DNA from 2 places in the Streptomyces sp. NPDC037271 genome. Region 2 is predicted to be linked to the other one. Evidence: riboswitches for the same ligand, from Rfam matches in the RefSeq annotation. Region 2 holds a riboswitch; the other holds the start of a gene.
The links. Region 2 has a riboswitch for glycine ahead of gcvT (glycine cleavage system aminomethyltransferase GcvT). Riboswitches for the same ligand answer to the same signal wherever they lie in the genome.
Positions count from the first base shown of each region.

Region 1: it holds a riboswitch for glycine, as region 2 does, so the genes downstream of both, gcvP (aminomethyl-transferring glycine dehydrogenase) here and gcvT (glycine cleavage system aminomethyltransferase GcvT) in region 2, are expected to answer to the same signal.

Region 1 covers NZ_JBVJVN010000003.1:430,044-435,908, reverse strand. Annotated here, with positions in the region: gene ACZ7G3_RS09775 (DNA polymerase IV) at 1-701, shown strand, start outside; gene ACZ7G3_RS09770 (PRC-barrel domain-containing protein) at 916-1,293, opposite strand; glycine riboswitch at 1,431-1,526, shown strand; gene gcvP (aminomethyl-transferring glycine dehydrogenase) at 1,702-4,587, shown strand; gene ACZ7G3_RS09760 (TOBE domain-containing protein) at 4,654-5,073, opposite strand; gene ACZ7G3_RS09755 (ABC transporter ATP-binding protein) at 5,100-5,865, opposite strand, start outside.
Region 2 covers NZ_JBVJVN010000016.1:122,760-128,624, reverse strand. Annotated here, with positions in the region: gene glyA (serine hydroxymethyltransferase) at 1-382, opposite strand, end outside; gene gcvH (glycine cleavage system protein GcvH) at 398-775, opposite strand; gene gcvT (glycine cleavage system aminomethyltransferase GcvT) at 924-2,042, opposite strand; glycine riboswitch at 2,082-2,199, opposite strand; glycine riboswitch at 2,200-2,293, opposite strand; gene ACZ7G3_RS25135 (AAA family ATPase) at 2,474-3,142, shown strand; gene ACZ7G3_RS25130 (enhanced serine sensitivity protein SseB) at 3,222-3,986, shown strand; gene ACZ7G3_RS25125 (enhanced serine sensitivity protein SseB C-terminal domain-containing protein) at 4,180-4,977, shown strand; gene ACZ7G3_RS25120 (ABC transporter permease) at 5,292-5,865, shown strand, end outside.

The DNA of each region.
Region 1 (5,865 bases), on a different contig from region 2:
ACGACGTGGACATCCACGACCGGTTGCGGGTCGGTGTGGAAGTCGGGCGGCTGGCCGACCGGTGCGTACGGAGGCTGCGCGCCTCCGGGCTGTCCGGGCGGACCATCGTGCTCAAGGTACGCAGGTACGACTTCTCCACGCTGACGCGCTCCGAGACCCTCCGGGGGCCCACGGACGACCCGGGTGTGGTGCGGGAGGCCGCGGCCCGGCTGCTGGACTCCGTGGACACCACGGGCGGCGTGCGGCTGCTCGGGGTCGGCGTCAGCGGACTCGCCGACTACACGCAGGAGGACCTCTTCGCGCAGGCGGCGGGGGACCGGGCCGACGAGCTCGCCGAGGAACCCGATCCGGAGCCCGCCGCGGAGCACCGGCCGGCCCCCGCCGAGCGCCGGTGGCCGGCGGGGCACGACGTGCGGCACGCGGAGTACGGGCACGGGTGGGTGCAGGGCAGCGGACTGGGGAGGGTCACCGTGCGGTTCGAGACGCCCTACTCGGAGACCGGCCGGGTACGGACCTTCCCGGTGGACGACCCGGACCTGGCACCGGCGGATCCGCTGCCACTGGTCGCGCCCGTGCCGCGAAGACCCGGGGCGTCCGGGCCGGCGGGCGCGGAGGGCGGCCCGGACCTCGCCGCGGGCACCGACGCGCGGACCGGCCCGGCGGGGCCCGCGTGTCCTGCCGTCGGCCAGGACCTGACGTGACGGCGCCCGCCGACCGGCGCCGGGGAGGGGGACCGAGGGGGCCGGCCGGAAGACGGAAGGGGAGGCGGGGGAGGGTGTCGGCGAGCGTCGGCAGGGCCGGTGGGGTTGCTCCTCGTGTCCTGCGGGCGGCGGAGAGGGCGGTCGGAGCCCGCGTCTGCGCCACGATCCTCCGGATGGGCCCGGGCGGGCAGGGCGCGGTGGGACCGGACCGCCGTCAGCTCTCCTCCTTGCCCTGGCCCGCCAGCCTGCCGAAGTCGTGGTCGGGGAGCGGGGGAGGAGCGGCGACGTCGAGACCGTAGTGGTGGTAGAGCTGGAGTTCCTGTTCCGGCGAGAGATGGCGGCCGACGCCGAAGTCGGGAGCCTCCCTGATCAGAGCCCGGTCGAAGGGCACGCGCAGGGTGCCCTCGACCAGCTCGCTGGGCTCCAGGGGCACGAAGGCGTCCCTGCTGAACAGGCCGGTGCGTATGGCAGCCCACTCGGGGACCCCGGTGGCGTCGTCGAGATAGACCTCGTCGACAGTGCCGATCCGGGTGCCGTTGCGGTCGAACGCCTTGCGGCCGATCAGATTGCGCGGGTCGATGTCGGTACGCACGGGGCCCTCCATTGGGTCGCACTGGGCTCGCACACCAGCCGCCGAATCATCCGTAAGTACTACAAAAGAGCACATATGGCCGGTCGGCCACTCGAAGTCCGTGCGGCGACCTCGCTGGTACGCTGGCAAACGGCTGCTGACCCCGTGCGGGAGAGTCCTCCGGACACCACCGGAGGCGCCGAAGGAGCAAATCCTCCCCGGAATCTCTCAGGCTCACGTACCGCACGGACGAGGTCACTCTGGAAAGCAGGGCGGGCGTCAACGGCTTCCGCTCTCACCGACGGTGAAAGCCGGGAGAGCCCTCGGGCCCCCGGTGAAGCTCTCAGGTCGAGATGACAGAGGGGGAGGCCGTCCGGGTACCCGCGCCGTGGTGCCCCTCGAAGGTCGTCAGACCAGGAGGCCTCCGCAATGACCGCCCATCGCACTCCGCTCTCCGAGCTCGAACAGTCGGCACCGTTCGAGCAGCGCCACATCGGCCCCGACCAAGAGGCCCGGGCCAAGATGCTCGCGCAGGTCGGCTACGGTTCGCTCGACGAGCTGACGGCCGCCGCGGTGCCGGATGTGATCAAGAACGCCGACGCGCTGGACCTGCCCGGTGCGCGCTCCGAGGCCGAGGTGCTGGCCGAGCTGCGCTCCCTGGCCGACCGCAACCAGGTCCTCGACTCCATGATCGGCCTCGGCTACTACGGCACCTTCACCCCGCCGGTCATCCTGCGCAACGTCATGGAGAACCCGGCCTGGTACACCGCGTACACGCCGTACCAGCCGGAGATCTCCCAGGGACGTCTCGAGGCCCTGCTGAACTTCCAGACCATGGTGGCCGAGCTCACCGGCCTGCCGACCTCCGGTGCCTCGCTGCTCGACGAGGGCACCGCCGCCGCCGAGGCCATGGCGCTCTCCCGGCGCATGGGCAAGAACAAGAAGGGCCTCTTCCTGGTCGACGCGGACGCCCTGCCGCAGACCATCGCCGTGATACGGACCCGCGCCGAGCCGACCGGCGTCGAGGTCGTCGTCGCCGACCTCGGCGAGGGCATCCCGGCCGAGGTCGCGGAGCGGGAGATCAACGGCGTCCTGATCCAGTACCCGGGCGCCTCCGGTGCCGTGCGCGACATCAAGCCGGTGATCGACCGGGCGCACGAGCTCGGCGCCCTCGTCACCGTCGCCGCCGACCTGCTCGCCCTCACGCTGCTCACCTCGCCCGGCGAGCTGGGCGCGGACATCGCCATCGGCACCACGCAGCGCTTCGGTGTGCCGATGGGCTTCGGCGGACCGCACGCCGGCTACATGGCGGTGCACGAGAAGTTCGCGCGCAGCCTGCCCGGCCGCCTGGTCGGCGTCTCCGTGGACGCCGACGGCAACAAGGCCTACCGCCTCGCCCTGCAGACCCGCGAGCAGCACATCCGCCGCGAGAAGGCCACCAGCAACATCTGCACCGCGCAGGTGCTGCTCGCCGTCATGGCCGGCATGTACGCCGTGTACCACGGGCCGGAGGGGCTGCGGGCCGTCGCGCGCCGCACCCACCGGTACGCCACGGTCATCGCCGCGGGTCTCGCGGCCGGCGGTGTCGAGATCGTGCACGGCGCCTACTTCGACACGGTCACCGCGCGGGTGCCGGGCCGGGCCGCCGAGGTCGTCCACGCCGCCCGGGAGAACGGCATCAACCTGCGCCTCGTCGACGCCGACCACGTGTCGTTCGCCTGCGACGAGACCACCACGCGCGCCCAGGTCGGCGGCGTGTGGAACGCCTTCGGCGTCGAGGGCGACATCGAGGCGCTGGACGCGGCGACCGGGGAGACGCTGCCCGAGGCCCGGCTGCGCACCGACGACTTCCTGACCCACCCGGTCTTCCACCAGTACCGCTCCGAGACCGCGATGCTGCGCTACCTGCGCCGCCTCGCGGACCGCGACTACGCGCTGGACCGCGGCATGATCCCGCTGGGCTCCTGCACCATGAAGCTCAACGCGACCACCGAGATGGAGCCGGTGACGTGGCCGGAGTTCGGTGCCCTGCACCCCTTCGCGCCCGCCGCGCAGGCGCAGGGCTACCTCACGCTCATCCGTGAGCTGGAGGAGCGGCTCGCCGAGGTCACCGGGTACGACAAGGTCTCGCTCCAGCCGAACGCCGGGTCGCAGGGCGAGTTCGCCGGCCTGCTCGCCGTACGCGCCTACCACCGCGCCAACGGTGACGAGCAGCGCACCGTCTGCCTCATCCCGTCCTCCGCGCACGGCACCAACGCCGCCAGCGCGGTCATGGCCGGCATGAAGGTCGTCGTCGTCAAGACCGCCGAGGACGGCGAGATCGACGTCGAGGACCTGCGCGCCAAGATCGAGAAGCACCGCGACGAGCTGTCCGTGCTGATGATCACGTACCCCTCCACGCACGGCGTCTTCGAGGAGCACGTCGCCGACATCTGCGCCCGGGTGCACGACGCCGGCGGCCAGGTCTACGTGGACGGCGCCAACCTCAACGCCCTGGTCGGCCTCGCCAAGCCCGGCCACTTCGGCGGCGACGTCTCCCACCTGAACCTGCACAAGACGTTCTGCATCCCGCACGGCGGCGGCGGTCCGGGCGTCGGCCCCGTGGCCGTGCGGTCGCACCTGGCGCCGTACCTGCCCAACCACCCGCTGCAGCCCGCGGCCGGTCCGCAGACGGGCGTCGGCCCGATCTCGGCGGCGCCGTGGGGCTCGGCCGGCATCCTGCCGATCTCGTGGTCGTACGTCCGGCTGATGGGCGGCGAGGGGCTCAAGCGCGCCACGCAGGTGGCCGTGCTGTCCGCCAACTACATCGCCAAGCGCCTGGAGCCGCACTTCCCGGTGCTGTACACCGGCCCGGACGGGCTGGTCGCGCACGAGTGCATCATCGACCTGCGCCCGCTGACCAAGGCGACCGGCGTGAGCGTCGACGACGTCGCCAAGCGGCTGATCGACTACGGCTTCCACGCGCCGACGATGTCGTTCCCGGTGGCCGGCACGCTGATGATCGAGCCGACCGAGTCCGAGGACCTCACCGAGCTGGACCGGTTCTGCGAGGCGATGATCGCCATCCGCGCGGAGATCGAGAAGGTCGGCTCCGGCGCCTGGTCCGCGGACGACAACCCGCTGCGGGGCGCGCCGCACACCGCCGGTGCGCTGGGCGGCGACTGGGACCACGCGTACACGCGCGAGGAGGCCGTCTTCCCGGCCGGGGTGTCCGCCGCCGACAAGTACTGGCCGCCGGTGCGCCGGATCGACCAGGCCTACGGTGACCGGAACCTCGTCTGCTCCTGCCCGCCGCTGGACGCGTACGAGGACTGAGCCGCCCGTAGCAGAGAGGCTCCGTGCAGGCCGGGACGGGCCCCGCACGGAGCCTCTCGCCGTGTCTCACACGGTCGCGAGCGACACCTCCGTCGACTTGACCAGCGCGACGACGGGGGCGCCTACGGACAGGCCCAGGTCGTCGGCGGCCTCTTTGGTGATCGCCGCGGTCAGTTCGGCGCCCTCCACGGCGACCCGCACGGAGGCCATCGCGTCGCCGGTGGTGAGGGCGGTGACCGTGCCGGGCAGCCGGTTGCGGATGGACAGGCCCTCGACACGGCCGGTCGCCACGGACACCTCCGTCGCCTTCACCAGGGCGCGGACGGCCGTGCCCGCGGCGAGGGAGAGGTCCTCGGCGGCGTCCCGGGTGATCGCCGCGGTGAGGTCCTGGCCGCCCATGAGGCGGACCCGGACCGTCGCCATGGCCTCGCCCGGGATGACGGCGGTGACGGTGCCGGGGAGCTGGTTGCGGATGCTCAGGCTCATGGGGGCACCGTAGCCCGGCGGAGGAGTCATGCCGGGTATGCGTGGGTCTGCGTCGCCTTGACCGTCGCCCATACCGGCGCGCCCGGGTGCAGGCCGAGTTCGGCCGCGGCGACCGTGGTGAGGTCGGCGGCGAGCGGGAGTTCGCCGGTGAGGTCCACGCGGATCTGGTCGCCGTGGGTCTCCAGGCCCGCGACCTCGCAGCGCCACAGGTTGCGGGCGCTGGAGCCGGTGGGGCGTCGTCCGTACAGGGTCACGGCGCCCGGTGGGAACGCCACGAAGACCGGGCCGGAGAGGTCCTCGGTGGTGGTGAGGGCGGGACCGGCGTCGAGCCGCACGGTGTGGCCGTCGGCCCGGCCGCGGTAGAGGTTCAGGCCGACCAACTGGGCGATGTAGTCCGTGCGGGGCCGGCGGGCGATGTCGGCGGGGCCGCCCTGCTGGACGACCCTGCCCTGCTCGACGACGACGAGCCGGTCGGCGAGCACCATGGCGTCCAGCGGGTCGTGGGTGACGAGCACGGCGACGGCCTCGAACTCGGTCAGGTGGCGGCGGAGCTGGGCGCGGACCTCCAGGCGGGTCCGGGCGTCCAGTGCCGCGAGGGGCTCGTCCAGGAGCAGCAGCCGGGGGTTGGTGGCCAGGGCGCGGGCGAGTGCGACGCGCTGGGCCTGGCCGCCGGAGAGGCTGCGAGGCTTGGCCCCCGCGTGGTCGGCGAGGCCCATGCGGTCCAGCCAGGCGGCGGCCTGTGCCCGGGCCTGCGCCTTGCCGACGCCCCGGCAGCGCGGCCCGAAGGCCACG
Region 2 (5,865 bases):
TCAGGTGCCCGCCGTGGGCGAGGTTCAGACCCATGATCGTGTCGCCGGGCTTGAGCAGCGCGAACATCGCGGCCGCGTTGGCCTGGGCGCCCGAGTGCGGCTGGACGTTGGCGTGCTCGGCGCCGAAGAGCGCCTTGACCCGGTCGATGGCGATCTGCTCGACCACGTCGACGTGCTCGCAGCCGCCGTAGTAGCGGCGGCCGGGGTAGCCCTCGGCGTACTTGTTGGTGAGGACCGAGCCCTGGGCCTCCATGACCGCGACCGGGGCGAAGTTCTCCGAGGCGATCATCTCGAGGGTGGACTGCTGGCGGTCCAGCTCGGCGTCGACGGCGGCGGCGACGTCGGGGTCGAGCTCGTGCAGGGGGGTGTTCAGAAGCGACATGCGGTCCGTGACTCCTCAGCCGGCGGTGAAGGCGGTGTACTCGTCGGCGGAGAGCAGGTCGGCCGGCTCGTCCGTGATCCGCACCTTGAACAGCCAGCCGCCCTCGAAGGGCGCGCTGTTCACCAGCGACGGGTCGTTGACGACGTCCTCGTTGACCTCGGTGACCTCGCCGGAGACGGGGGAGTAGAGGTCGGAGACCGACTTGGTCGACTCCAGTTCGCCGCAGGTCTCGCCCGCGGACACCGAGTCGCCGACCTCGGGGAGCTGGACGAAGACGACGTCACCGAGTGCGTTGGCCGCGTGCTCCGTGATGCCGACCGTCGAGGCGCCGTCCTCGGCGCCCGACAGCCACTCGTGCTCCTTGCTGTAGCGCAGCTGCTGGGGGTTGCTCATGGCCTGAATTCTCCTGTACGCGAGGGAGTGCTGGTGACGGGGGGCTGCTGGTGAAGGGGCTGCTGAAACCGCTGGTGAGCAGCGAGGACACGCGCGGGGCGACGAGGACACGCGCGGGGCGACGAGGGCGCCGCCGTCCGCCCGGTGTCTACTTCTGCCGCTTGTAGAACGGCAGCGCCACGACCTCGTACGGCTCGTGGCTGCCCCGGATGTCCACGCCCACACCCGCGGTGCCGGGTGCCGCGTGCGCGGGGTCGACGTACGCCATGGCGATCGGCTTGCCCAGCGTCGGGGACGGCGCCCCGGAGGTGACCTCGCCGACGACCTCGCCGCCGGCGACGACCTGGTACCCGGCGCGCGGCACCCGGCGGCCCTCGGCGACCAGGCCGACCAGGACGCGGGGCGGGTTCTGCTCGGCCCGGGAGGCGGCCTCGGTCAGCGCGGCGCGCCCGACGAAGTCGCCCTCCTTCTCGAACTTCACCACCCGGCCGAGCCCGGCGTCGAAGGGCGTCAGCGCGGTCGACAGCTCGTGCCCGTACAGCGGCATGCCCGCCTCCAGGCGGAGCGTGTCCCGGCAGGACAGTCCGCACGGGACCAGCCCGGCGCCCTCGCCCGCCCGGGTCAGCGCCTGCCACAGCCCGACGGCGTGCTCCGGCTTCACGAACAGCTCGAAGCCGTCCTCGCCGGTGTAGCCGGTGCGCGCGATGAGTGCCGGGACGCCGGCCACGGTGCCGGGCAGACCGGCGTAGTACTTCAGGCCGTCCAGGTCGGCGTCGGTCAGCGACGCGAGGATCGCCGGGGACTCGGGGCCCTGCACGGCGAGCAGCGCGTAGGCGTCGCGGTCGTCGCGCACCTCGGCGTCGAAGCCGGCCGAGCGCCCGGTCAGCGCGTCCAGCACCACCTGGGCGTTGGAGGCGTTGGCGACGACCATGTACTCCTGGTCGCCCAGGCGGTAGACGATCAGGTCGTCCAGGATGCCGCCGTCCTCGCGGCAGATCATGGTGTAGCGGGCGCGGCCCGGCTTCACGCTGCCGATGTTGCCGACCAGCGCGTAGTCCAGCAGGTCGGCGGCCTGGGGCCCGGTGACCGTGATCTCACCCATGTGGGAGAGGTCGAAGAGCCCGGCCCGGGTGCGCACCGCGACGTGCTCGTCCCGCTCGGAGCCGTAGCGCAGGGGCATGTCCCAGCCGGCGAAGTCGGTCATCGTCGCGCCCAGCGCGCGATGCGTGGCATCGAGCGCGGTACGGCGGAGTTCGGTACTGCTCATCGGTCGTTCGTCTCCCAGGACAGGACGTGGCGAGGTCGATCCTCCCCATCTGTCATCGGAACCTGAGAGGTTCGTCACGGCCACCGGAGCGCGGTGGCCGGGACTTGCACCTTGGGTGGGGCAGCCCGTCGAGGGGCGGCCCGCTTTTCAGATGTGCCTCGCCCGCGCGGTAACGGGGCCTGAGAGATTCAAGGGAGGGACTTGCTCCTTCGGCGCCCCGGCGCGGCCGGGGACTCTCCCGCGCGGATTCAAACGGCCGGTATGCAGTTGGCGCCGCCATCATTGCACGCCCCGCCGATCCGTGGGCAGACCGATATCTGTAACCGGCTTGTGGCAGTAAGCGCACGAAAACGCGAGACCTGCGCATTACCTTCTCTTTACACTCGACGGGGATGGGAACTCGTGAACCGCCCCAGGGGAGGACGATCACGGTGAACAGGACCACGGCGTACGCCACCACCTCCGGTCTCGCGCTGCCCGAGCAGCCCGTCGCCCCGGCACCCCAGGCGTGCGCCGAGCTGCCCGCACCCGTCGTCCGCGATCTGCGGGACCGGGACGGCCGCAGCCCGCACGCCCTGCTCTTCGGACCCCGGGACCTGGTGGTGATCACCGGCCTGCCCGGCAGCGGGAAGTCCACGCTGATGGAGCGCACCGTGCGCGGACCGCGCATCGACTCCCAGGACACCCGGGACCGCTGGGACCGCCGCATGCCGCGCTTCGTGCCGTACGGGCTCTACCGCCCCCTCGTCCGCCTCGCCCACTACGCCGGACTGCGCAGGGCCCTGCGCTCCGGCGAGGGCGTCGTCGTGCACGACTGCGGCACCCAGGCCTGGGTGCGCGGCTGGCTGGCCCGCGAGGCCCGCCGCCGTGACGGCACACTCCACCTGCTGCTGCTCGACGTCGAGGCCGACGAGGCCCTGGCCGGCCAGCGCGAGCGCGGCCGGGGCGTGTCGCGGTACGCGTTCCTGCGGCACCGCTCGGCCAACACCCGCCTGCTGCGCGCGGTGACCGAGGGCACCCTGCCCGCCGGCTGCACCTCGGCGGTCCTCCTGGACCGGGCGGCGGCCAACACGCTCCGCCGTATCGCCTTCACGGGGTGACGCACCGTAGGGCCGCGGGGCCGAACGGGTTAGCCTTTCCCGTCACAGCAGCGGTACCAGGCAGGCGGTAGGTAGGCAGATGGACGTCCCGGCACAGGCGCAACACCCGTACGGCGGGTGGCCCGGCAACGAGCTGGAGGAGGTGTTGTCCGCCTCCCTCGGAGTGCCGGGCGCCGGCGGCCGGATCGTGGAGGTGCTCGGCCGCAGCTTCCTGTGGATCCCCCTGCCGAACGGCGGCGGCCCGCACAGCGGCTCCCTCGACCTGCCCTCCCTGGAGGTCGACGGCCAGGCCTACGTACCGGTCTTCAGCTCCGAGGAGCAGCTCCGCCAGGTGGCCGGCGCGCAGATGGCGTACACCGTCGCCCCCGCCGCGGAGTTCGCCCGCGGCCTGCCCCCGCAGGTCGGCATCGCCGTCAACCCGGACGGCGCGGTCGGCATCCCGCTGCCGCCGCCCGCCGTGGCCGAGCTGTGCCGGGCCGGCCGCACCCCGCTGGACGGACCCGCGTCCGGCGGCCGGGTCCGCCTCTTCGAGCCGGACTGGCAGGACGACCCGGTGGACTTCCTCACCGCCGCCTCCGCCGAGTTCGCCGCGATCGGCGTCGTCCGCACCGCCCGCCGCTGCATGGCCGCCGTCGAGACCGCCGACCCCGTCATGTTCGTCGGCGTCGAACTCACCCACTGGGAGGGTGACGCCCGCGCCCTCCCCCTGGACGCCCTGGGCCGGGCCCTGACCAGGGCTCCCCTGAAGTACCAGGTCAACCTGGTCCTCCTGGAGGCGGCCCAGGACCCGGTCTGCGACTGGATGCGGGCGAACGTCCGCCCGTTCTACGACCGGGACTTGTAGAACGCCGGTGAGGCCGACGCCGGTGAGGGGCGCGGGGCTCTGACATGTGCGGCTCCGCCGCGTGGGCGCGACAAGCCACAACGGCGCCGCAGACGCCGGACAACCGCACGCCCCGAGCTCATAGGAGCCCCCCGACCGGCGGAGCCTTAAGCTGGTTTCCACAACCGGGGAACTTCTCGAAGGGGCGATACGCGTGAGCGCCAGCGGCACCACGACCGGACAGGTCGAGCACATGCTGCGCCAGGTGACGCCCGGGCGCTACGACGCCTACGAGGCCCTGCTGCGCGCGCTCGCCACCCCCACATCCGGCCAGGTCTGGATGCTGCTCTGGCACGGCCAGGCCGGCTCCCCCGACGCCCAGTACGGGAACATGGAGGTCGACGGCTACGGCTACGCGCCCTGCGTCACCTCCGCCCAGGAGCTGTCGGCCAGCGGCTGGAACCGGTCGTACGAAGTGGTCGACGGCCTGGAGGTGGCCCGCGCCCTCTACCCGGACCACTACGGCCTGTGGCTCAATCCGCACGCCCCCGGCGGCGGTGTCGGCATCCCGTGGCTCGACCTGCGCCGCATCGCCTCCGGCCTGGACCGCCAGCCGGCGGGCCCCCTGCGCCTGTCCGAACCGGCCATCGAGGTCCCCCAGTTCTACGCCCTGCTCGCGCAGAACGCCCACCGCACCCCGGCGGTCCGCGCGCTGCGCCGCGCCTGGGTGCAGCCGGCGCTGGGCGCGCCGTACCTCGCCATCGGTCTCGACTTGTACGACACCTCCCCGCCGGCCGTCGACGCGGTGCGCGGAATGATGCAGCAGTCCGTCGGCGCGGTGCCGGACGGGCTGCCGGTGTCGACGGTGGCGATGACCGACGCCCACGATCCGGTCGCCATGTGGCTGCGTGCCCACGCCCGCCCGTTCTACGACCGCGAGGCCCATGCGGCCGCCCCCGCCCAGGCGCCGGCGGGCGGGTACGGATACCCTCCGGCCGGAGGACGGTACTGACCGTCGCGGGGCTGGTCCCGCCGGTACCGGGGGACATCTTCGCGCGTAGACGGGGGCGTAAGATCCCGTCTCGCCCTCGATGCCCCAACTCGTCCGTGTCCGGCCCCCGTTACCCAGTGTCCGGATAACGGAACACCTCAAACAGCATCACGGTTGCGCATCCATTCCCCTTCAAGTCTGGCTACAGATCGCCAAAGCGTTGAAGACTCCCGAAACAAGGGGCGATTGCCCGCCCCTGTGTACGACGGACTGATCACGCCGCTACAGCGGCAAGTGCGGGCCGGCTACCGCCGGTTGAGAGGGGTCCCTGCCAGATGACGGCACCATTGCACGAGCCGACCGCGGAAGCGGCCCCAAGTGCTGCCGAGGAAGCGGCGGTTGCCGGCGCCGACGCCAAGGCGGTACAGGGACGTTCCCTGGGCCGGATCGCCTGGGAGCGCCTGAAACGGGACAAGCTGGCCCTGACGGGCGGCGTCGTGGTACTCGCCCTCATCGTGATCGCGGTGCTCGCGCCCCTGATCACCTCCCTCTACGGGCAGGAGCCCAACGCCTTCAACGAGGACAAGATCGACCCGCTGTTCGGCACCCCCACGGGGTCCCTGGGCGGGATCAGCGGCGAGCACTGGCTGGGTGTCGAACCGGTCAACGGCCGCGACGTCTTCGCCCGCATCGTCCACGGTGCCCGGATCTCGCTGCTCGTCGGCTTCCTGTCCGCGATGGTCGCCGTGGTCATCGGCACCGTCCTGGGTGTCCTGGCCGGCTTCTTCGGCGGCTGGGTCGACGCCCTCATCAGCCGGATCATGGACGGCCTGCTGGCCTTCCCGCAGCTGCTGTTCATCATCGCGCTGGTCTCCGTCATGCCCGACAACATGCTGGGACTGAGCGGCA